DNA from 3 places in the Streptomyces sp. NPDC050287 genome. Region 2 is predicted to be linked to each of the others. Evidence: riboswitches for the same ligand, from Rfam matches in the RefSeq annotation. Region 2 holds a riboswitch; each other region holds the start of a gene.

Region 1 (7,016 bases), on a different contig from region 2:
TCGGTGGTGCGGTAGACCGCGAGATGCATGGGCAGTTCACTGGTCGGGGTCAGGGTGCCGAGCACCTGACGGCCGTCGAGGTCCACGCCGGTGATGTCCGTCGGGGTGAGCCGGTCGTAGGGCACGCCCGACGGTGTGACCAGTACGGTGCCCCCGACGCGCACCGAGACGTTGCCGGAGGTGCCGACGACCAGCCCCTCGGACACCGTGCGGCGGGCCGTCGCGACGAGCGTCTCCCAGGCGTGCGCCTCCTCGGGGCGCACGCCCCTCCCCCGCGGCTCCCGCACCACGTCTTCCGCGCCCTCTCGCGCACCTAGCACGCCCCGCGCATCCCACTGTTCCCGCTGTTCCCGCTGTTCCTCGGTCATGCGGCGATCCTTCCAGGACCGGCGTCAACTCAGCGCGAGGCGGGGGCACTTTAGGCCGGAATCCACTACTCCGAAAGGTCGCATACAGGCATATACAGCCTTCTTCGATCACTTGGCCGGAGATCGCCGACAATCCGATGATCTTCCAGTAATCTCGCGGAGATTTGTCGTGCACGTAGCCATTTCCGGGGGGACACATGGCCCGTGATCGCACATCGTTCCACTGTCGCCACCGCGTCGTCGCGGTGTCCGTGGCGGCGCTCACCGCAGGGGGGATCACACTCGCCGAGACGCCCGCCTCGGCGGCGGGCCTGCCGAAGGGGCACGACGTCTCTTCCCACCAGAAGAACGTCGACTGGCAGCAGAGCAAGGCCAGGGGAGCCAGGTTCGTCTACGTCAAGGCGACCGAGTCGCACACGTACCGCAGCCCGTATTTCGGTCAGCAGTACAACGGGGCGCGCAGCGCGGGCATCATCCGCGGGGCGTACCACTTCGCGCTCCCGGACAAGTCGTCGGGCAGAACGCAGGCGGCGTACTTCGTGCGCAACGGCGGCGCCTGGACCGCCGACGGCTGGACGCTGCCGCCCGCCCTGGACATCGAGTACAACCCGTACGACAAGAAGCACAAGTGCTACGGCTTGAGCAAGCCGAAGATGGTCAGCTGGATCAAGTCGTTCAGTGACGAGACGAAGCGCCTCACCGGCCGCCGCCCGGTGATCTACACCACCGCCCACTGGTGGAACACCTGCACCGGAGGCAGTCGCGCATTCGCCGCCAATCACGCGCTGTGGGTGGCCCGTTACAACGCGGCGGACGCGGGGGCGCTGCCCGGGGGGTGGTCGTTCTGGACGATCTGGCAGTACGACAACGGCGGCGGTCTGCCGGGTGACCAGAATCTCTTCAACGGGTCCCTCAGCCGGCTGAGGGCGTTCGCCAGAGGCGTATAGCCAAGGGGCGCCAGGGTCGCACGGGGCCACGGGGACCGGGCTGGGTTCGGCGGTGCGGAAATCAGCATCGCCGGACACCGTGCGGCCTGCTTCAGTTCATCTTCCGTTCATCCAGGTTACCTACGTTCGTCCGGCCAATGACCTCGAACGATTGCCTGGGTAAATGGAAAACTTCTCGCTGATCCTCGCGATCGTGGTGGTAACCGCGCTTGCGTTCGATTTCACGAACGGTTTCCACGACACCGCCAACGCGATGGCCACGACCATCTCGACCGGTGCGCTCAAGCCCAAGGTCGCGGTGGCCATGTCCGCCGTGCTGAACCTTGTGGGTGCCTTCCTCTCCGTGGAGGTCGCCAACACGATCTCCAAAGGTCTCGTCGACGAGACCGGCATACGTCCCGAGGTCATCTTCGCCGCCCTGGTCGGCGCGATCCTCTGGAACCTCGTGACCTGGCTGGTGGGCCTGCCCTCCAGTTCCTCGCACGCCCTGATGGGCGGTCTGATCGGGGCCACCATCGCCTCCGCCGGTATGAGCGCGGTCCATGGTGACGTGCTGGTCACCAAGGTCCTGCTCCCCGCGATCGCGGCACCGGTCGTCGCGGGCGTCGCCGCGATGCTCGCCACCCGCCTGTCCTACACGCTCGGCAAGAAGGCCGACGGCAAGGCGGCGGAGAAGGGCTACCGCGCGGGTCAGATCGCCTCGGCCGGCCTGGTCTCGCTCGCCCACGGCACGAACGACGCCCAGAAGACGATGGGCATCATCACCCTCGCCCTGGTCGCCGGCGGCGTCGTCGCCCCCGACTCCGACCCGCCCACCTGGGTCATCCTCTCCGCGGGTCTCGCCATCGCGCTCGGCACCTACCTCGGCGGCTGGCGCATCATCCGCACCATGGGCAAGGGCCTGACGGACCTTCAGCCGCAGCAGGGCTTCGCCGCCCAGACCAGCGCGGCCACGGTCATCCTGGCCTCCTCCCACCTCGGCTTCTCCCTCTCCACCACGCACTCCGTCTCCGGTTCGGTGATGGGCGCGGGCCTCGGCCGCAAGGGCGGGGTCGTGCGCTGGTCGACTGCCACCCGGATGTTCGTGGCGTGGGGTCTGACCCTGCCGGCCGCGGCCCTGGTCGGCGCGCTCGCCGAGTACGTGACCGGCATCGGGGACGTCGGCACCGCCCTGGTCGCCGTCTTCCTGATCGCCTCCAGCGCGGCCATCTGGAAGCTCTCCCGCCGGGAGGTCGTCGACCACACCAACGTCGTCACCGAGCCCGACGCCCGCGAGACCGCGGAGCCGGCCGGTGTGGTGACCGCCGCGATCGCCGCGGTCACCCCGCCCCCGGCGGGGTCCGTCGCCGAGGACCTCACGGCCACCATCCCGGCGCCCGCCGGAGCCGTCACCACCGCCGACCCCGCGGCCCCGCCGGCCGCGACCACCGTCTAAGGAAGCAACAGGATGAAGATCGACTGGGCGGCACTCGGCTCCGTCTTCGGCGTCAGCCTCGTGGTCACCGTGGCACTCGTGGCCCTGTTCACCCTCGGCATCATGGGCCTGTCCCGCCGGGAGCGGGCCGCGGCCCAGGGCGGCTCCGCCGCCCTCGCGGTCACCGGCGCCTACGCGTGCTTCGCCGCGTGCGCGGCGGCGGTGGCGTACGGGATCTCACTGATCGTCGCCTGACCTGCGGCACCCGGACAACGCGTGGGGTGCGGGACGGATCGCCGTCCCGCACCCCACGTGCGTTGTGACGGTTGTGACCGCTCGCGTGTGGGCCTCAGCACACTCTCCCTTCGCAGGTCAACGGCAAGTTGACGGCCCTTCCAACCCCGTGGTGGACTGCCGGGGCCATGTACGGCGGCAGGAGAGGAAGCCGGTGAGAATCCGGCGCGGTCCCGCCACTGTCACCGGGGTAGAAAGCCCCGGGAGCCAGGAACTCTCACCGCCGGTCTCGTCGAACCAGGGCGTGGACACCCTGAGTGAGGACATATCGCCATGCTCGGCTGCCGTTCGAGGTTGATCAGCTCCTCCCTGTCTGTGACAGCGGTCGGCTGAGTCCATGCGTGCCGATCGCGTTTTCGCGTACGGCGCCGTCGCCGGCCTCCTCGGTGACCTGCTCCTCGGCGATCCCCGCCGTGGACATCCGGTCGCCGTGTTCGGACGTGCCGCGGGTGCCGTGGAGCGGGTGCTGTGGCGTGACCACCGGGGGTGGGGCGCGCTGTACGCCGTTGTGTGCGCCGGTGGGGTCACGGCGCTCGGAGCTTTGACCGCTCGTTCCGTACGTACCTCCCCTGCCGCTTCCGTCGCGCTGACCGGCGCCGCCACCTGGGCCGTCGTCGGCGGGACTTCACTCGCGCGGGAGGCCAGGGCCATCGGGCGCGCGCTGGAGGCGGGGGACGTCGAGGGGGCGCGGGCGCGGCTGCCGCATCTGTGCGGGCGGGATCCGCAGGCGCTGGACGCCGACGGGATCGCGCGGGCCGTCGTGGAGTCCGTCGCCGAGAACACCTCCGACGCGGTGGTCGGGGCGCTGGTGTGGGGGGCCTTGGGCGGTGTGCCCGGGCTGCTCGGGTTCCGGGCCGTCAACACCCTGGACGCCATGGTCGGGCACAGGTCGCACAGGTACCGGCGGTTCGGGTGGGCCTCGGCACGGACGGACGACCTGGTGGGGTGGCCGGGGGCACGGCTGACCGCCGTACTGGCCATGCTGGCGGGTCCGAATCCGCGGGGAGCCGTACGCGCCTGGCGGACCGATGCCGGGAAGCATCCGAGTCCCAACGCCGGGCCTGTGGAGGCGTCGTTCGCCGGGGCGCTCGGGGTGCGGCTCGGCGGGACCCTGTCCTATGCGGGGCGGGTCGAGCATCGGCCCGTGCTCAACGGAGAGGGGCGTGCCGTGGTCGCGCACGACATCGAGCGGGCCGTGCGGCTGTCCCGGCACGTCGGTCTGCTGGCTCTCGGCGTCAGTGTCGCCGGGCGGTTTCTCACCAGGGGGCGTATCCGATGAGTGGTGGTCTTCTGGTCGCCGGTACCACCTCCGACGCCGGCAAGAGTGTCGTCACCGCGGGGATCTGCCGGTGGCTGGTGCGGCAGGGGGTGAAGGTCGCGCCCTTCAAGGCGCAGAACATGTCCCTCAATTCGTTCGTGACGAGGGAAGGGGCCGAGATCGGGCGGGCCCAGGCCATGCAGGCGCAGGCCTGCCGCATCGAGCCGACCGCGCTGATGAACCCCGTGCTGCTCAAGCCGGGCGGTGAGCAGAGCAGTCAGGTCGTGCTGCTCGGGAAGCCGGTCGGGGAGCTCAGTGCGCGCGGCTATCACGGCGGGCGGCAGCAGAAGCTGCTGGGGACCGTGCTCGACTGTCTCGCCGAGTTGCGGGGCACGTATGACGCGGTGATCTGTGAGGGGGCCGGTTCTCCCGCCGAGATCAATCTGCGGCGGACCGACATCGTCAACATGGGCATCGCCCGGAACGCCGGGCTGCCCGTCCTGGTGGTCGGCGACATCGACCGCGGGGGCGTCTTCGCCTCCTTCTTCGGGACCGTCGCACTGCTCTCGCCCGAGGATCAGGCCCTCGTCGCCGGGTTCCTCGTCAACAAGTTCCGCGGGGACGTCTCGCTGCTCGAACCCGGGCTCGACATGCTGCACGCGCTCACCGGGCGGCACACGTACGGCGTCCTGCCCTTCCGACACGGGCTCGGGATCGATGAGGAGGACGGGCTGCGGGTCTCCCTGCGGGGCACGGTCCGGGAGTCGAACGTGGCGCCGCCCGTCGGTGAGGACGTCCTGAGGATCGCCGTCTGCGCGGTCCCCCTGATGTCCAACTTCACCGACGTGGACGCGCTGGCCGCCGAGCCGGGTGTCGTCGTGCGGTTCGTGGACCGGGCGGAGGAGCTGGCGGACGCCGACCTCGTCGTCATCCCGGGGACTCGGGGAACGGTTCGTGCGCTGGAGTGGCTGCGGGAGCGCGGGCTGGCGGAGGCCATCGAACGCAGGGTCGCCGAAGACCGGCCCGTCCTCGGCATCTGCGGTGGCTTCCAGGTCCTCGGCGAGCACATCGAGGACGAGGTCGAGAGCCGGCGGGGCCATGTCGACGGGCTCGGTGTGCTGCCCGTGCGGGTGCGGTTCGCCCGCGAGAAGACCCTGACGAGGCCGGCCGGTGAGGCCCTCGGGGAGCGGGTCGAGGGGTACGAGATCCATCACGGGGTCGCCGAGATCAGCGGTGGGGAACCCTTCCTGGACGGCTGCCGGATCGGCCAGACCTGGGGCACCCACTGGCACGGTTCGCTGGAGTCGGACGGCTTCCGGCGGGCCTTCCTGCGCGAGGTGGCCCTCGCCGCGGGCCGCCGTTTCGTACCGGCGCCCGACACCTCATTCGCCGCGCTGCGCGAGGAGCAGCTCGACCGGCTCGGCGACCTGATCGAACAGCACGCGGACACGGACGCGCTGTGGCGGCTCATCGAGTCCGGCGCGCCGCAAGGACTGCCTTTCATTCCACCGGGAGCGCCCGCATGAGCACAGTGTTGTTGTTGTCGACCGCCGACACGGACCTGCTGGCGGCCCGGGCCGCTACCGGTGCCTCGTACCGGATCGGCAATCCGACCCGGGTGGATGTCACGGAGGAGCTGCCCTCTCTCGTCGAGGGCGCGGACATCGCCGTCGTACGCCTGCTCGGCGGCAAGCGGGCCTGGGAGGACGGGCTGGCCGCCCTGAAGGCGTCGGGGATCCCCACGGTGCTGCTCGGCGGGGAGACCGTGCCCGACGCGGAGTTGATGGCCGAGTCGTCCGTGCCCGCCGGTGTGGTGGCCGAGGCGCTCAGGTACCTCGTCGAGGGCGGCCCGGAGAACCTGACCGAGCTCGCGCGGTTCCTCTCCGACACGGTGCTGCTGACGGGCGAGGGGTTCGTCGAGCCGCAGAAGATGCCCGAGTTCGGCGTGCACGGGGAGCGTCCCTTCGTCGAGGGCCGCCCCACGGTCGGCGTGCTCTTCTACCGGGCTCATGAGCTCAGCGGCAACACCGCCTTCGTGGACACGCTGTGCGACGCCGTCGAGGCGCGGGGCGCCAACGCCCTTCCCGTGTACTGCGGTTCGCTCCGCGGCGCGGACGCGCGACTCTATGAGCTTCTGTCCAGGGCAGACACCCTCGTCGCCACCGTCCTCGCCGCAGGCGGCACCCACGCCTCACAGGCGTCGGCGGGCGGGGACGAGGAGGCCTGGGACATCGGTGCGCTCGCCGACCTCGACGTCCCTGTGCTGCAAGGTCTGTGCCTGACGTCCTCGAAGAGCGCCTGGGAGGGGTCCGACGCCGCCCTCTCCCCCATGGACGCGGCGATGCAGGTCGCGATCCCGGAGTTCGACGGGCGGCTGATCACCGTGCCGTTCTCGTTCAAGGAGCAGGGTCCCGACGATGTTCCGGTGTACGTCGCCGACCCGGAGCGGGCCGCGCGGGTCGCCGGGATCGCCGTACGGCACGCCCGGTTGAAGCACAAGCCGAACGGCGAGAAGAAGCTGGCGCTCGTCTTCACCGCCTATCCGACCAAGCACTCGCGCGTCGGCAACGCGGTCGGCCTGGACACGCCCGTGTCCGCGGTACGGGTGCTGGACGCGCTCCGGGACGCCGGATACGTCGTCGAGGGGCACCCCGACAACGGGGACGAGCTGATCCACCGGCTCATCAACGCCGGTGGCCACGACGTCGAGTGGCTCACCGAGGAGCAGCTGGCGG
Region 2 (7,016 bases):
CCGGGTCGAGGACGGCGAAGGCGCCCTTGACCATGTAGCCCAGCATCTCGGTGTTGCCCATCTCGACCACGTCGGGCACCTTGTCGGTGGCGAGGACGGCGTCGAGCTTGGCGTTCTTGTCCGGCCAGCCGTAGTACTCGTGGTTGATCTTGATGCCGGGGTGTGCCTTCTGGACGGCGGCGTCGGCCGCCTTCACCAGCTGCGGCCAGTTGTTCTGCGCGTCGACGGTGAGCCAGACGGTCAGCTCCTTGGCGTCCGCGCCACTCTTGTCCGAGTCCCCGCTGCCACTGTCGCCCCCGCACGCCGCGATGGAGACCATCATGCCCGCGATACCGATCGCGGCTATCAGCTTGCGCTTCACGCCACCCTCCTCAGGGATGCCACAAACCCCCCTGCTCCCTGCGGTGAAGGGCGTCGAATGCACCTACCGCCCGTGGGGCCGGGACCTGGACCAATGGTGTAGACCAGTAACCGGAGCTTGGCTTAGACCAAGGACCCTGTCAAGGGTGACGAATGGCCTCTGACCAGCCGTTATGCGACCTACATATGGAAGAACCTTTAAGTAAGAACCCATCGAAAACACCAGTGCCGGAGGGCACGCTTCCGGTGGACCACTTGACGTGGTGGACTAGACCAAAAGATATGGCGGCGGTATACAGAGGGGATCACGGAGCGTGCGGAGGACATCCCGGTACGCTGCCGTGCCACGATGTGAGCCGCATCCGGAGCCGGGAAGGCAGAGCATGACCACCGACGTGAGCAGTGCGGAGAACGAGGGTGGGGCGAGTGTCCGTACCGCGCGCGTGCCCAAGTACTACCGCCTCAAGAAGCACCTGCTCGACATGACGGAGACGCAGTCTCCCGGCACGCCCGTTCCACCCGAGCGCACGCTGGCCGCCGAGTTCGACACCTCGCGCACCACGGTCCGCCAGGCACTTCAGGAACTGGTCGTCGAGGGACGCCTGGAGCGCATCCAGGGCAAGGGCACCTTCGTCGCCAAGCCGAAGGTCTCCCAGGCCCTCCAACTGACCTCGTACACCGAGGACATGCGTGCCCAGGGCCTCGAACCCACCTCGCAGCTGCTGGACATCGGCTACATCACCGCCGACGACCGGCTCGCCGGGCTGCTCGACATCACGGCCGGCGGGCGCGTCCTGCGCATCGAGCGCCTGCGCATGGCCAACGGCGAGCCGATGGCCATCGAGACGACCCACCTCAGCGCGAAACGCTTCCCGGCCCTGCGCAGGTCGTTGGTCAAGTACACCTCCCTCTACACCGCGCTCGCCGAGGTGTACGACGTCCATCTCGCCGAGGCCGAGGAGACCATCGAGACCTCACTGGCCACCCCCCGCGAGGCCGGCCTGCTCGGCACCGACGTCGGCCTGCCGATGCTGATGCTTTCCCGGCACTCGCTGGACCGGAAGGAACAGCCGGTGGAGTGGGTGCGCTCGGTGTACCGGGGGGACCGGTACAAGTTCGTGGCCAGGCTGAAGAGGCCGGTCGACTAGGCCGGTCGACCAGACCGGGTTGAGGGGCGGACCGGCTGGGGGTCCGGGGGTCATCCCCCGGGTCAACACAGCGTGGCCAGGCTGAAGAGGCCGGTCGACCAGGCCGGTCGACTGACCGCGGCAGGGCTTCCGTTGCCGCTGAACCCGCCCCTCGCGATGGACACGGAACCGACACATACCGATATGCGGACGAGGGGTTCCGCACCCGGGACGCCGTGACCTACATTGCCTGCGCATTACACCGGTGATCAGCGAGGGGACGGAGCCGCCGTATGTCAGACACGCCCGAAGTGAGACCGCCGACGGTGACACCCGTGCGCGTGGTCATCGCGCTCTGCCTGATCGCTCCGTTCGTGGCGATGCTGTGGGTCGGTTCGTACGCCAAGACCGACCCGGCGTTCATCGGCATCCCGTTCTTCTACTGGTACCAGATGGCGTGGGTGCTGATCTCCACCGCGCTGACGATGACCGCGTACCAGCTGTGGCAGCGTGACCAGCGCGGCCGTTCCTCGAAGAAGGGCGGTGCGTCGAAGTGAACGACGGCGTCAACGGCGTCGCACTCGGCGTCTTCATCTTCTTCTTCCTGGCCGTCACGATCCTGGGCTTCCTGGCCGCACGCTGGCGCAGGGCCGACAACGAGCACAGCCTCGACGAGTGGGGCCTGGGCGGCCGGTCGTTCGGCACCTGGATCACCTGGTTCCTGCTGGGCGGCGACCTGTACACGGCGTACACCTTCGTCGCCGTACCGGCGGCGATCTACGCGGCGGGCGCGTCCGGCTTCTTCGCGGTGCCGTACACCATCCTCGTCTACCCGCTGATCTTCACCTTCCTGCCCCGGCTGTGGTCGGTGTCCCACAAGCACGGATACGTGACCACCTCGGACTTCGTGCGCGGCCGGTTCGGCTCGAAGGGGCTGTCGCTGGCGGTCGCCGTCACCGGCATCCTCGCCACCATGCCGTACATCGCGCTCCAACTGGTCGGCATCCAGGCCGTGCTGGACGTGATGGGCGTCGGCGGCGGCGAGGACACCAACTGGTTCGTCAAGGACCTGCCGCTGCTGATCGCCTTCGGCGTGCTGGCGGCGTACACGTACTCGTCCGGTCTGCGCGCCCCGGCGCTCATCGCCTTCGTGAAGGACACGCTGATCTACATCGTCATCGCGGTGGCGATCATCTACATCCCGATCAAACTGGGCGGGTTCGACGACATCTTCGCCAAGGCGGGCGAGGCGTTCAGCCAGACCAACCCGGCGACGGGCAAGCCGCGCGGCGCGCTCGCCCCGGCCGAGGCCGGTCAATGGACCTACGCCACGCTGGCGTTGGGCTCCGCGCTGGCACTCTTCATGTACCCGCACTCGATCACGGCCACGTTGTCGTCCCGCAGCCGTGAGGTGATCCGCCGCAACACCACGATCCTGCCGCTGTACTCGCTGATGCTGGGCCTGCTGGCGCTGCTGGGCTTCATGGCGATCGCGGCCGGGATCAAGGTGAGCAACGGGCAGTTGGCGATCCCGCAGCTGTTCGAGGACATGTTCCCGGACTGGTTCGCGGGGGTGGCCTTCGCCGCCATCGGCATCGGCGCGCTGGTTCCGGCGGCGATCATGTCGATCGCGGCCGCGAACCTCTTCACCCGGAACATCTACAAGGACTTCATCAAGCCGGACGCCACGCCGAAGGAGGAGACGAGGGTCTCCAAGCTCGTGTCCCTGCTGGTGAAGGTCGGCGCGCTGGCCTTCGTCCTGACCATGGACAAGACGGTCGCCATCAACTTCCAGCTCTTGGGCGGCATCTGGATCCTGCAGACGTTCCCGGCCCTGGTCGGCGGCCTGTTCACCCGCTGGTTCCATCGCTGGGCCCTGCTCGCCGGCTGGGCGGTCGGCATGGTCTACGGCACTCTCGCCGCGTACGGAGTCGCCTCGCCGACGCAGAAGCACTTCGGCGGCTCCGCGAAGGAGATCCCCGGCATCGGCGAGATCGGCTACATCGGCCTCACGGCGTTCGTGATGAACGTGGTGGTGACGGTGGTCCTGACCTTCGTCCTGAAGGCCCTGAAGGCCCCCGAAGGCATCGACGAGACGTCGCCGGCGGACTACACGGCCGACGCGGGCGACCCGGGCGTCCAGGTGGAGCTCCCGCCGGCGACGGCCGGCAGCGCGCACTGAGTCGTACGGAAGAGAGAGTCGTACCGGAGAACGGGCCGTCGGTGGAAAACCGGCGGCCCGTTGTCGTACCCGTCGTGCACACTCCCCGCATGGACATCCGTATCCGGCGAGTGACACCCACCGAGTACGACGCCCTCGGCGAGATCACCGCCCAGGCCTATCTCCAGGACGGCCTCCTCGACTTCGGTGAGAGCGACTCGTACCTCGGCGAACTCAGGGACGTGGCCAAGCGGGCCGCCGCCGCGGACGTACTCGTGGCCATGCAGGGCGACCACCTCCTCGGCGGCGTCACCTTCGTGCCGTCCGGCGGCCCCATGGCCGACATAGCCCGCCCCGGCGAGGCGGAGATCCGCATGCTCGCCGTCGCCCGCGAGGCCCGCGGCCGGGGCGCCGGAGAGGCCCTCGTACGCGCGTGCGTCGACCGCGCCCGGGGCACGACCGGCTGTACCGCCGTCGTCCTGTCGACCCAGCGCACCATGCACTCCGCCCACCGCATCTACGAACGTCTGGGCTTCGTCCGCGTCCCGGAACGCGACTGGAACCCGGTCCCGGAGCTCGACGACATCACTCTCCTCAGCTACGGGTTGACGCTGTGAAACCGGCGCGACACAACATATGGGGGTGGTTCCTTCACGCGACACAAGATGTATGCTCATGCTCGCTGTCGTCGCAGGGGAATCCGGTGCGAATCCGGAACTGTCCCGCAACGGTGTACTCATGCGCGCTTATGCCCACATGAGAGTCAGTCCGAGGACCTGCCGACAGTGCGCCCGGCCATCCGGCCCGGGTGCCTTGACGTCCGGGCCTCGTGGAGTGGGCCGGTGGACGCGACGCCGTGTGCGCTCGTGTGCTGCCCCCTGCCCTTCCTGAGGCCCCCTGCGAGCGAGGGAGAGCCCCACGTGACCATCGCGCCAGCCGATCCGGCGACAGCGACGACTCCGGCGGAACCCGACGGTCCCGGGACCGCGTTGCTGCGGAATCTGACCGAGCTGACCGCCGATCTTCCCGACGCCGACCCCGGCCGGGTCGCCGCCGCCGCGCTGCGCGGCCGGTCCGCGCCGGGGGCCGTGCCGGATGTCGCTGTGGAGCTGCGCGAGCTGGCCACGGAGGCAGCCGCCGGCCTCATCTCCGAGGACCCCGCCTACTCCCGGCTGGCCGCCCGGCTGTTGACGCTCGGCATCACCGCCGAGGCCGCCTCCCAGGGCGTCACGTCGTTCACCGAGTCCGTCGCCGTGGGGCACCGGGAAGGGCTCATCGCCGACCGCACCGCCGAGTTCGTGCGCCTCCACGCGGGCCGTCTCGACGCGCTGGTCGACCCGGCGGCCGACGACCGCTTCGGCTACTTCGGCCTGCGCACCCTGTACGGCCGCTATCTGCTCCGGCACCCGATCACCCGCAAGGTCATCGAGACGCCCCAGTACTTCATGCTCCGGGTGGCCTGCGGCCTCGCCGAGGACGACTCCGGCCGGGCGGTGGACGAAGTCGCCGCGCTCTACCGGCTCATGAGCCGCCTCGACTACCTGCCCTCCTCCCCCACCCTCTTCAACTCCGGCACCCGCCACCCCCAGATGTCGTCCTGCTATCTCCTCGACTCCCCGAAGGACGAACTGGACTCCATCTACGAGCGCTACCAGCAGGTGGCCCGTCTCTCCAAGCACGCCGGCGGCATCGGGATCGCCTACTCGCGCATCCGGGCCCGCGGTTCGCTGATCCGGGGCACCAACGGGCACTCCAACGGCATCGTCCCGTTCCTGAAGACCCTGGACGCCTCCGTCGCCGCCGTGAACCAGGGCGGCCGGCGCAAGGGCGCGGCGGCGGTCTACCTGGAGACCTGGCACTCGGACATCGAGGAGTTCCTGGAGCTGCGCGACAACACCGGCGAGGACGCCCGTCGTACGCACAACCTGAACCTCGCGCACTGGGTCCCGGACGAGTTCATGCGCCGGGTCGACGCCGACGAGCAGTGGTCGCTGTTCTCCCCCGCCGACGTGCCGGAACTCGTCGACCTGTGGGGCGAGGAGTTCGACGCGGCCTACCGCGCGGCGGAGGCGGCGGGGCTCGCACGCCGGACCCTGCCCGCCCGTGATCTCTACGGCCGCATGATGCGCACCCTCGCCCAGACCGGCAACGGCTGGATGACCTTCAAGGACGCCGCGAACCGCACCGCCAACCAGACGGCCGAGCCGGGTCACGTCGTCCACTCCTCCAACCTCTGCACAGAGATCCTGGAGGTCACGGACGACGGGGAGACGGCGGTCTGCAACCTGGGTTCGGTGAACCTGGGCGCCTTCGTGGACCCGGCCCGCGAAGACATCGACTGGGACCGGCTGGACGAGACCGTCCGCACCGCCGTCACCTTCCTCGACCGGGTCGTCGACATCAACTTCTACCCGACCGAGCAGGCGGGCCGCTCCAACGCCAGGTGGCGACCGGTGGGCCTGGGCGTGATGGGCCTGCAGGACGTCTTCTTCCAGCTGCGCCTGCCCTTCGACTCGCCCGAGGCCCGCCGGCTGTCCACCCGCATCGCCGAGCGCGTCATGCTCGCCGCGTACGAGGCCTCCGCGGACCTCGCCGAGCGCAACGGCCCGCTGCCGGCCTGGGAGAAGACCCGTACCGCCCAGGGTGTCCTGCACCCCGACCACTACGACACCGAACTCGCCTGGCCGGAGCGCTGGGCGGCACTGCGGGCCCGTATCGCCACGACGGGCATGCGCAACGCGCTCCTGCTCGCCATCGCGCCCACGGCCACCATCGCGTCGATCGCGGGCGTGTACGAGTGCATCGAGCCGCAGGTCTCCAACCTGTTCAAGCGCGAGACCCTGTCCGGTGAGTTCCTCCAGGTCAACTCGTACCTGGTGAAGGACCTCAAGCGGCTCGGTGTCTGGGACGCCCGCACCCGCGAGGCGCTGCGCGAGGCGAACGGCTCGGTGCAGGCGTTCACCTGGATCCCCGAGGACCTCCGCGCCCTGTACCGCACGGCCTGGGAGATCCCGCAGCGCGGCCTGATCGACATGGCCGCCGCCCGGACCCCGTTCCTCGACCAGTCCCAGTCGCTGAACCTGTTCCTCCAGACACCGACCATCGGCAAGCTCTCCTCGATGTACGCGTACGCCTGGAAGCAGGGCCTGAAGACGACGTACTACCTGCGCTCGCGCCCGGCGACCCGCATCGCCCGCGCGGCACAGGCAACTGTCCCCGTGCCACAGGCGGCAGACCCCGATGCCGTCGCCTGCTCCCTGGAAAACCCCGAGTCCTGCGAGGCCTGCCAGTGATGACCAGCCGTAATACCCACCTCCTCGACCCGGGCTTCGAACTCACCCTCCGCCCCATGCGCTACCCGGACTTCT
Region 3 (7,016 bases), on a different contig from region 2:
TCCTGGACCACATGACGGTCATGGAGAAGACCGGCCTGGTCAACTTCGACCAGGCCCTCTTCACCCAGACCACCCCGCCGAAGCTGCCCAGCGACCAGCTGACGCCGCCCGCGCCGCAGGCCGGCGAGCCGATGGTCGTGCTCACCCCGCCGGCGAACAGCACGGAGACCCCGCTGGCGATCCCGTCCAACCCGTCGGCGGGCTGAGGCCCGGCGCTCCCTGGCGGTTCACCGGCCGGTTCCGGCCACCTCTACGCGAGCCACACCGTGGTGTCCGGCCCGAGCAGCGCACCCCCGTCCGCCAGGGGTGCGCTGCTCAGCAGCACATCCCCGGGCGGCAGCGGTACGGCCGCGCCGGACATGTTCGTGACGCAGCGCCAGCCGTCGTGGCGGGCGAAGTCCACCACCCCGGGCGGGCTGTCGTCCGCCCAGGTCAGCGACTCCCCCTCCTGCAGCTTGCGGCGCAGGCGCAGGGCCGTGCGGTAGAACTCCAGGGTCGAGCCCTCGGCCCCGTCCTGCGCCTCGACGGCGTACCGCGCGAAGCTCTCCGGCTGCGGCAGCCAGGCGCCGGCCGCCCCGAAGCCGTACGACGGTCCCGTCGTCGTCCACGGCAGCGGTACCCGGCATCCGTCGCGGCCCTTGCGGACGCGGCCCGTCTGTTCCCAGATCGGGTCCTGCAGCACCTCGACGGGCAGGTCGGCCACCTCGGGCAGGCCGAGTTCCTCGCCCTGGTAGACGTACGAGGATCCGGGCAGCGCCAGCATCAGCAGCGTGGCCGCCCGGGCCCGCCGCAGGCCCGCCGTCTCGTCGATCGCGGGGGCGTGACCGCCGGACAGGAGCCAGGCGTTGGAGTCGGTGCCGGGCGGGAGCATCAGGCGGGAGGCGTGGCGGACGACGTCGTGGTTGGACAGGACCCAGGTGGCGGAGGCGCCGGCCGTCCGGGCGGTGGCCAGGGAGTCGGTGATGACCTCGCGGAGGGCGTCCGCGTCCCAATCCGCCTGGAGGTATTCGAAGTTGAAGGCCTGGCCGAGTTCGTCCGGGCGGGCGTACAGCGCGCGGCGGGCACCGGGGACCCAGGCCTCGGCGACGGCCATGCGGGGCGGACGGTAGGCGTCGAGGATCTTGCGCCAGTCGCGGTAGATCTCATGGACCTCGTCGCGGTCGTAGAAGGGGTGGGTGCCGGGCGGGAAGCCGGGGAGCGCGTCCTCCGCGCTGAGTTCGGGGGCGCCGAGGTCCCGGAGGGGTTCGCTGAGGTCCTTGGCCAGGGCGTGGGCGACGTCGACGCGGAAGCCGTCGACACCCCGGTCGGACCAGAAGCGCAGGGTGGTGCGGAAGTCGGCGCGGACCTCCTCGTTGGCCCAGTCGAGGTCGGGCTGCTGGGGGGCGAACAGGTGGAGGTACCACTGCCCGTCCGGGACCCGCTGCCAGGCGCTGCCGCCGAAGACGGACTGCCAGTCGGTGGGCGGGAGTTCGCCGTGCGCGCCCCGGCCGTCGCGGAAGACGTACCGGTCGCGGGCCGGGGAGCCGGGGCCGGCGGCCAGGGCCTCCTGGAACCAGGCATGCTGGTGGGAGGTGTGGTTGGGGACCAGGTCGACGATCACCTTCAGGCCCAGGCGGTGGGCCTCGGCGGCCATCACCTCGAAGTCGTCGAGGGTGCCCAGGCGCGGGTCGACGTCCCGGTAGTCGGCGACGTCGTAGCCGCCGTCGGCGAGTTCGGAGGGGTAGAAGGGGCTGAGCCACAGGGCGTCGACACCGAGGGCGGCGAGGTGATTCAGCCGCCGGGTGACGCCCTTCAGGTCCCCGAGGCCGTCGCCGTCGGCGTCGGCGAAGCTGCGGGGGTAGATCTGGTACACGACGGCCTGCCGCCACCAGTTGGGGTCCTTGGAGGAGAGGTCGGGGGAGGAGGGGTCGGGTCGGTGGGGAACGGGGTCGGTCACGCGGTCTCCCTCGGGGCGGCGTCGGACAGCACTCAGGTACCTGTCCCCATTGTCGGGAAAGCGAACTCGAACGCTGTCCGGAGCACTTCATTCCTTGTGTGGCGGAATTGTGTTGACGGCTCGAAGTGCCTCTGAATTGCCGCAGGTTGACAGCTTGCGAAGGGCGATCCACGATGTGCGAACACCCGTGACTCATGTGACCAATGAGTCAAGTGTTTCTCAGTTCTCTTACCCCGATGGGATCCGCATGTCCATAGCCAGACGTGTCACCGCGCGCCGCCTGCTGGGGACGGGGGCCGCGGCGCTCGTCCTCTGCGCCGCCTCCGCGACCACCGCTTCCAGCGCCTGGGCGACCGGCACTCCCGGTGGCGACGGCTGGAAGTCCGGCGGCGCCTACAAGCCCGGCACCGGCCCGGGCACGGAGACCGGAACCGACCGCTGCCAGTTCTCCCTGGACGGCACCGGCTTCTTCGACTCGGTCAAGGTCGACGACCAGACGCTGAAGCCCACCGACGACGGCAAGGTCCACATCAAGGTCCGCACCGCCGGTGACGCCACCACCTGCACCGCCTCCCTCGCCTCGTACCTCGCCCACGGCTCCACCTTCAACACCTCCGGCGAGCAGGTCTTCGTCGACTTCGACACGGTGACCGTGAAGCCGGGTCAGACCGAGTCCCTCGACATCGCGGTGCCGGACGCGGGCTGCTTCGCGCAGGTCGACCTCTACCGGGGCGCGGTCAAGTTCGACGGCAGGCTCGACGCCAAGGACGGTTTCGTCCACGGCGACGTGCCCATCGGCCCGGACCGTCCGGTCATCAAGGACAAGCTGATCGCGGGCTGGAACGGCGGTACGAAGGACTGCGCGACGACCCCGCCGCCGCAGACGCCGTCCACCCCGGCGCCGACCCCGTCGACTCCCGAGTCCACGGAGCCGTCCAAGCCGGCCGAGGAGACGACGCCGCCGGCCACCGAGGCCCCGACTCCGACTCCGCCGGCCTCGACGGACACCCCGACCCCGTCGGCCTCCGAGTCCACCACCGCCCCGGCCACCGTGCCGAACGGCGGCGGCGACGACCTCGCGGAGACCGGCGCCAACAGCGCCACGGGCCCGATCGCGATCGGCGCGGCGGTGCTGCTGGCGGGCGGCGCGGGCATGGTCGTGCTGACGCGACGCCGGAAGGCGACGCGCTCGTAGCCACACGGTGGTAGCCACGAGCCCGTAGTCATGCGGTCGTAGTCGCGCGCCCGTAGTCATGCGGCGACAGGCGCACGCGGTCGGTACGCGGTGGTGGTCGAGAGGTCGTAGCCGGGCTCGCCTCTCGACCACCACCGCGTCGCGTTGCGTTGCGGAAGGCGTCTCAGCCGTCCGCCGCGCAGTGCTTGAGCAGCGCGGCGATGTCCGCGTCCACCACCCGGTAGCGCACGATCCGGCCCTCCTTCTCGCCCTCCACGACCCCGGCCGCCCGCAGCAGCCTGAGCGCCTGCGACACCGCCGGGTCGTTCATCCCGGTCGCGATCGCCAGGTCGGACACGGCCAGGGGCCCCGTCCGGTGCAACGCCAGCAGCAGCGCCAGCCGCTTCGGGTCGGCGAGCAGCGAGAATCGGTCGGACCAGGCACGGACATGGCCGGGTTCACCGATCGCGGCGATGGCGTCGCACACCCGGTGCCCGTCTATGGTGCGGCGGTCCGCTCGGTCCGCCGGAACGAGATGCATGGCGCCATCCTCGCAGGCGGGATTCTGTGATCTTCGATACCTGCCCAGATATGCAGCTATGCAGGAAACCCCTTACGCCCCTACGGTGGACCCGCCGTGGTGCTCGGGAAGTCGGTGGGAAACCGACGCGGCCCTCGCCACTGTGATCGGGGAGTTCGAGCACCGCCGTCCCGCCAGGGACAGCCACTGGCCGCCGCGAGGGGGCCGGGAAGGCAGGGGCGCGAACGTACGACCCTCCCCCACTCTCGGCTTCGCTCGAGTGGGAGGTACCCCCAAGCCAGGAGACCGGCCACGGCATCTCACGAGTTGATCCACGAGGTGCTGGAGCGTGACCGAATGACCCTGCCCGACCCTGCCCGGACGTCCGTCCCCGCCCCGGCGTCCGTCCCCGCCCCGGCGTCCTTCAAGTGGCGCCGGGAGGACACCCTCAGGACCGCGGGCCTGATGGCGGTGATCCTCGCCCTGCACGTCGTCGCCTTCGGAATCCTGTTCCTCCTCGTCGTCCCCGCCCACTACGAGGTCGGCAACAAGGCCTTCGGCATCGGACTCGGCATCACCGCCTACACCCTCGGTATGCGGCACGCCTTCGACGCCGACCACATCGCCGCGATCGACAACACCACCCGCAAGCTGATGGCCGACGGCAAGCGCCCGGTGTCGGTGGGCTTCTGGTTCGCCCTCGGCCACTCCAGCGTGGTGGTGGTCCTCGCCCTGCTGATCGCGGGCGGCACCCAGCTCGCCGGCAAGGTCATGAACGAGGACTCCGGCACCCACCAGGTGCTCGGCTTCCTCGGTACGACGATCTCCGGCGCGTTCCTCTACCTCATCGCCGCCCTCAATCTGGTCGCCCTGCTGGGCATCCTGAAGGTGTTCAAGGCGATGCGGGCGGGGTCGTACGACGAGCGGGAGCTCGAACAGCACCTGGACTCCCGCGGGTTCATGAACCGCGTCCTCGGCCGCCTCACCAGGTCCATCAGCCGCCCCGGCCAGATGTACCCGCTGGGCTTCCTGTTCGGCCTCGGCTTCGACACGGCCACCGAGGTCACGCTGATGGTGATGGCGGGCTCGGGCGCGGCGGCCGGCCTGCCCTGGTACGCGATCCTCTCCCTGCCCCTCCTCTTCGCCGCCGGCATGAGCCTGTTCGACACCCTCGACGGCACATTCATGAACTTCGCCTACCAGTGGGCGTTCTCCAACCCGGTCCGCAAGGTCTTCTACAACCTCACGATCACCGGCCTGTCCATCGCCGTCGCCTTCTTCATCGGCACCATCGAGCTGGTCGGCGTCCTCCACGACAAACTCGCCCTCGGTGACGCGGTCACCACCTGGATCGCCGACATCAACCTCGACAGCGTCGGCTACGTCATCGTCGGCCTGTTCGTGGTGGTGTGGGCGGCGGCCATCACGTACTGGCGCCTGGCGAAGGTGGAACAGCGGTGGACGATACGCCCGGCCGCCGACACACGCTGACGCCGACGGCAGCGGTCCGGAGGCTTCGCTGGTCGCACCCGCATCTCAAGATGCAGCAGGACAGACCCGAGTGCACGATGAGGAAAGTGCACTCTCTGGAGGTGATTGAGAATGCGACGAGCATTCGCCACCGCAGCAGCCGTGCTTCTCCCCCTCGGCCTTGCAGGAGGCCCGGCCGTGGCGGCACCACAAAGCACTCCATCGTCTGCGACCGCCACAGTGACCAGCACCCAGTCCGCCTACAACCCGGAACTCCCAGCGATCCGAGGGCCGCAGGACGTATGCGGCATCACCAAGCACCGGCCGCCACTTCAGCGCGGATCGTCCGGGTCAGCCGTCCGGCAAGCGCAGTGCTATCTGAATCAGGCCATAGACGCCGGCCTGCGCGAGACCGGGTTCTTCGGCCGGGCCACTCGTCGCGCGACGATAGCCTTCCAGCAGTGCGCCCGAATCTTCGACGACGGACGCGGCCGCATCGGGTCCCAGACCTGGTCGTTCCTCACGCTCTGGGCCAACTCCCCTGGCCGCCCCTTCTGCTGACCGCTCCGGGGCTCCGGGGCTGACTTCCCCGTCGGAGGGTCAGACACCCTCCACCGCCGTCAGCCACAGCTTCACGTAGCGCTCCACGTCGACGCCCAACGCCACGTCGAGCAAGGGCTGTTCGCGGGTTCCCTCGTGGATCTCGGACTCGCCGGGGACGGGGCGCCGGTCGACGACAGTCTGGCCCCGGGCGGCGCCCGGGGCCAGACTCACCTCCACAGGCAGGAGTTCGGTGGTGATGCCCTCCGGGTCGACGACGGCGCACACCGCGCCCGCGTCGCCGAGGCCGCCCATGGGGGTGGGGTCCCCTGAGGTGGCGGGGTCGCGGTGGGCGAGGAGTTCGCCGGCCATGCGGAGGCTGGGTTCCGTACTGGCGCGCAGGCGTTGGACGTCGGCGGCCGGGACGAGGACCCGCTGGAAGACATCGAGCCCGTACATGGTGATCGGTACCCCCGCCGTGAGCAGGATCGCCGCCGCCTCCGGGTCGTGCCAGACGTTGAACTCCGCGACCGGCGTGGCGTTTCCGGTCGCCACCGCGCCGCCCATGAACACGATCCGCTCGATGTTCCGCACCACCTCGGGATGCGTGCGCAGGAGCAGGGCGATGTTCGTCAGGGGCGCGGTGGGGATGAGGGTGACCGGGCGCGGGGAGGCGAGGATCTCGCGGCGCAGCAGCGTCACCGCGTCCACGTCGACCGGCCGGCGGGTCGGCGCGGGCAGCCCCAGGTCGCCCATCCCGTCCTGCCCGTGCACGTGCCGTGCCGTGCGGACCGGCTCGATCAGCGGGCGTTCGGCGCCCCGGGCGACCGGGATGTCACCGGCGCCGGCCTGCTCCAGCACGGTCAGGGTGTTGCGGACCACCCCGTCCACATCGGTGTTCCCGGCCACGCAGGTCACCGCGCGCAGGTCGAGCGCGGGGTGCCGTACGGCGAACAGCAGGGCCAGGGCGTCGTCGACACCGGTGTCGCAGTCGATGATCACCGGGATGGGCTGACCGGTCACGGCAGGGTTCCTCTCCGAGGGCAACGGGTTCCGAGAGTCGTGCAACCGACCTTACGCAGCGGCCCACAGTTCGGCGCCGCGATCACCGGCGCGGGCTGCGATCCGGTCCAGCAACTCCCCTACGGGTACGGCCCCGGGACGCCGCCCGTCCCGCAGCCGTACGGCCACCGGACCGGCGTCCGCCTCCCGCTGCCCGACCACCGCCTGGTACGGCACGAGCCGCGCCGCGCGGATCCTGGCCCCGAGGGTGCCGTCACTTCACGGCCGAGGCGGCGGTGGTCGTACACCGCGTCGGCCGGCGGATGCCGAGGTGCGGGCGACGGGTTTGCGCGCGGTGGGAGCGGCGGACGCCG

The links. A riboswitch is a leader RNA that binds a small molecule or an ion and turns the genes downstream of it on or off. The one in region 2 is predicted to bind cobalamin.
Region 1: another riboswitch for cobalamin. It lies ahead of ACIBK3_RS00335 (cobalamin biosynthesis protein); the one in region 2 lies ahead of ACIBK3_RS09590 (ribonucleoside-diphosphate reductase subunit alpha).
Region 3: another riboswitch for cobalamin. It lies ahead of ACIBK3_RS26325 (HoxN/HupN/NixA family nickel/cobalt transporter); the one in region 2 lies ahead of ACIBK3_RS09590 (ribonucleoside-diphosphate reductase subunit alpha).

What each region holds. Positions count from the first base shown of each region.
Region 1 covers NZ_JBITIY010000001.1:62,082-69,097, forward strand. The annotation lists gene ACIBK3_RS00315 (class II aldolase/adducin family protein) at 1-368, opposite strand, end outside; gene ACIBK3_RS00320 (lysozyme) at 566-1,315, shown strand; gene ACIBK3_RS00325 (anion permease) at 1,479-2,750, shown strand; gene ACIBK3_RS00330 (hypothetical protein) at 2,763-2,984, shown strand; cobalamin riboswitch at 3,119-3,261, shown strand; gene ACIBK3_RS00335 (cobalamin biosynthesis protein) at 3,361-4,302, shown strand; gene ACIBK3_RS00340 (cobyric acid synthase) at 4,299-5,807, shown strand; gene cobN (cobaltochelatase subunit CobN) at 5,804-7,016, shown strand, end outside.
Region 2 covers NZ_JBITIY010000002.1:930,961-937,976, reverse strand. The annotation lists gene ACIBK3_RS09615 (extracellular solute-binding protein) at 1-361, opposite strand, end outside; gene ACIBK3_RS09610 (GntR family transcriptional regulator) at 744-1,508, shown strand; gene ACIBK3_RS09605 (DUF3311 domain-containing protein) at 1,781-2,044, shown strand; gene mctP (monocarboxylate uptake permease MctP) at 2,041-3,669, shown strand; gene ACIBK3_RS09595 (GNAT family N-acetyltransferase) at 3,759-4,265, shown strand; cobalamin riboswitch at 4,275-4,447, shown strand; gene ACIBK3_RS09590 (ribonucleoside-diphosphate reductase subunit alpha) at 4,569-6,941, shown strand; gene ACIBK3_RS09585 (ribonucleotide-diphosphate reductase subunit beta) at 6,941-7,016, shown strand, end outside.
Region 3 covers NZ_JBITIY010000007.1:250,144-257,159, reverse strand. The annotation lists gene ACIBK3_RS26345 (DUF4142 domain-containing protein) at 1-206, shown strand, start outside; gene ACIBK3_RS26340 (glycoside hydrolase family 13 protein) at 251-1,936, opposite strand; gene ACIBK3_RS26335 (LAETG motif-containing sortase-dependent surface protein) at 2,184-3,131, shown strand; gene ACIBK3_RS26330 (ArsR/SmtB family transcription factor) at 3,295-3,651, opposite strand; cobalamin riboswitch at 3,732-3,960, shown strand; gene ACIBK3_RS26325 (HoxN/HupN/NixA family nickel/cobalt transporter) at 3,988-5,121, shown strand; gene ACIBK3_RS26320 (peptidoglycan-binding protein) at 5,341-5,661, shown strand; gene ACIBK3_RS26315 (nucleoside hydrolase) at 5,701-6,663, opposite strand; partial or broken gene ACIBK3_RS26310 (His/Gly/Thr/Pro-type tRNA ligase C-terminal domain-containing protein) at 6,715-6,918, opposite strand.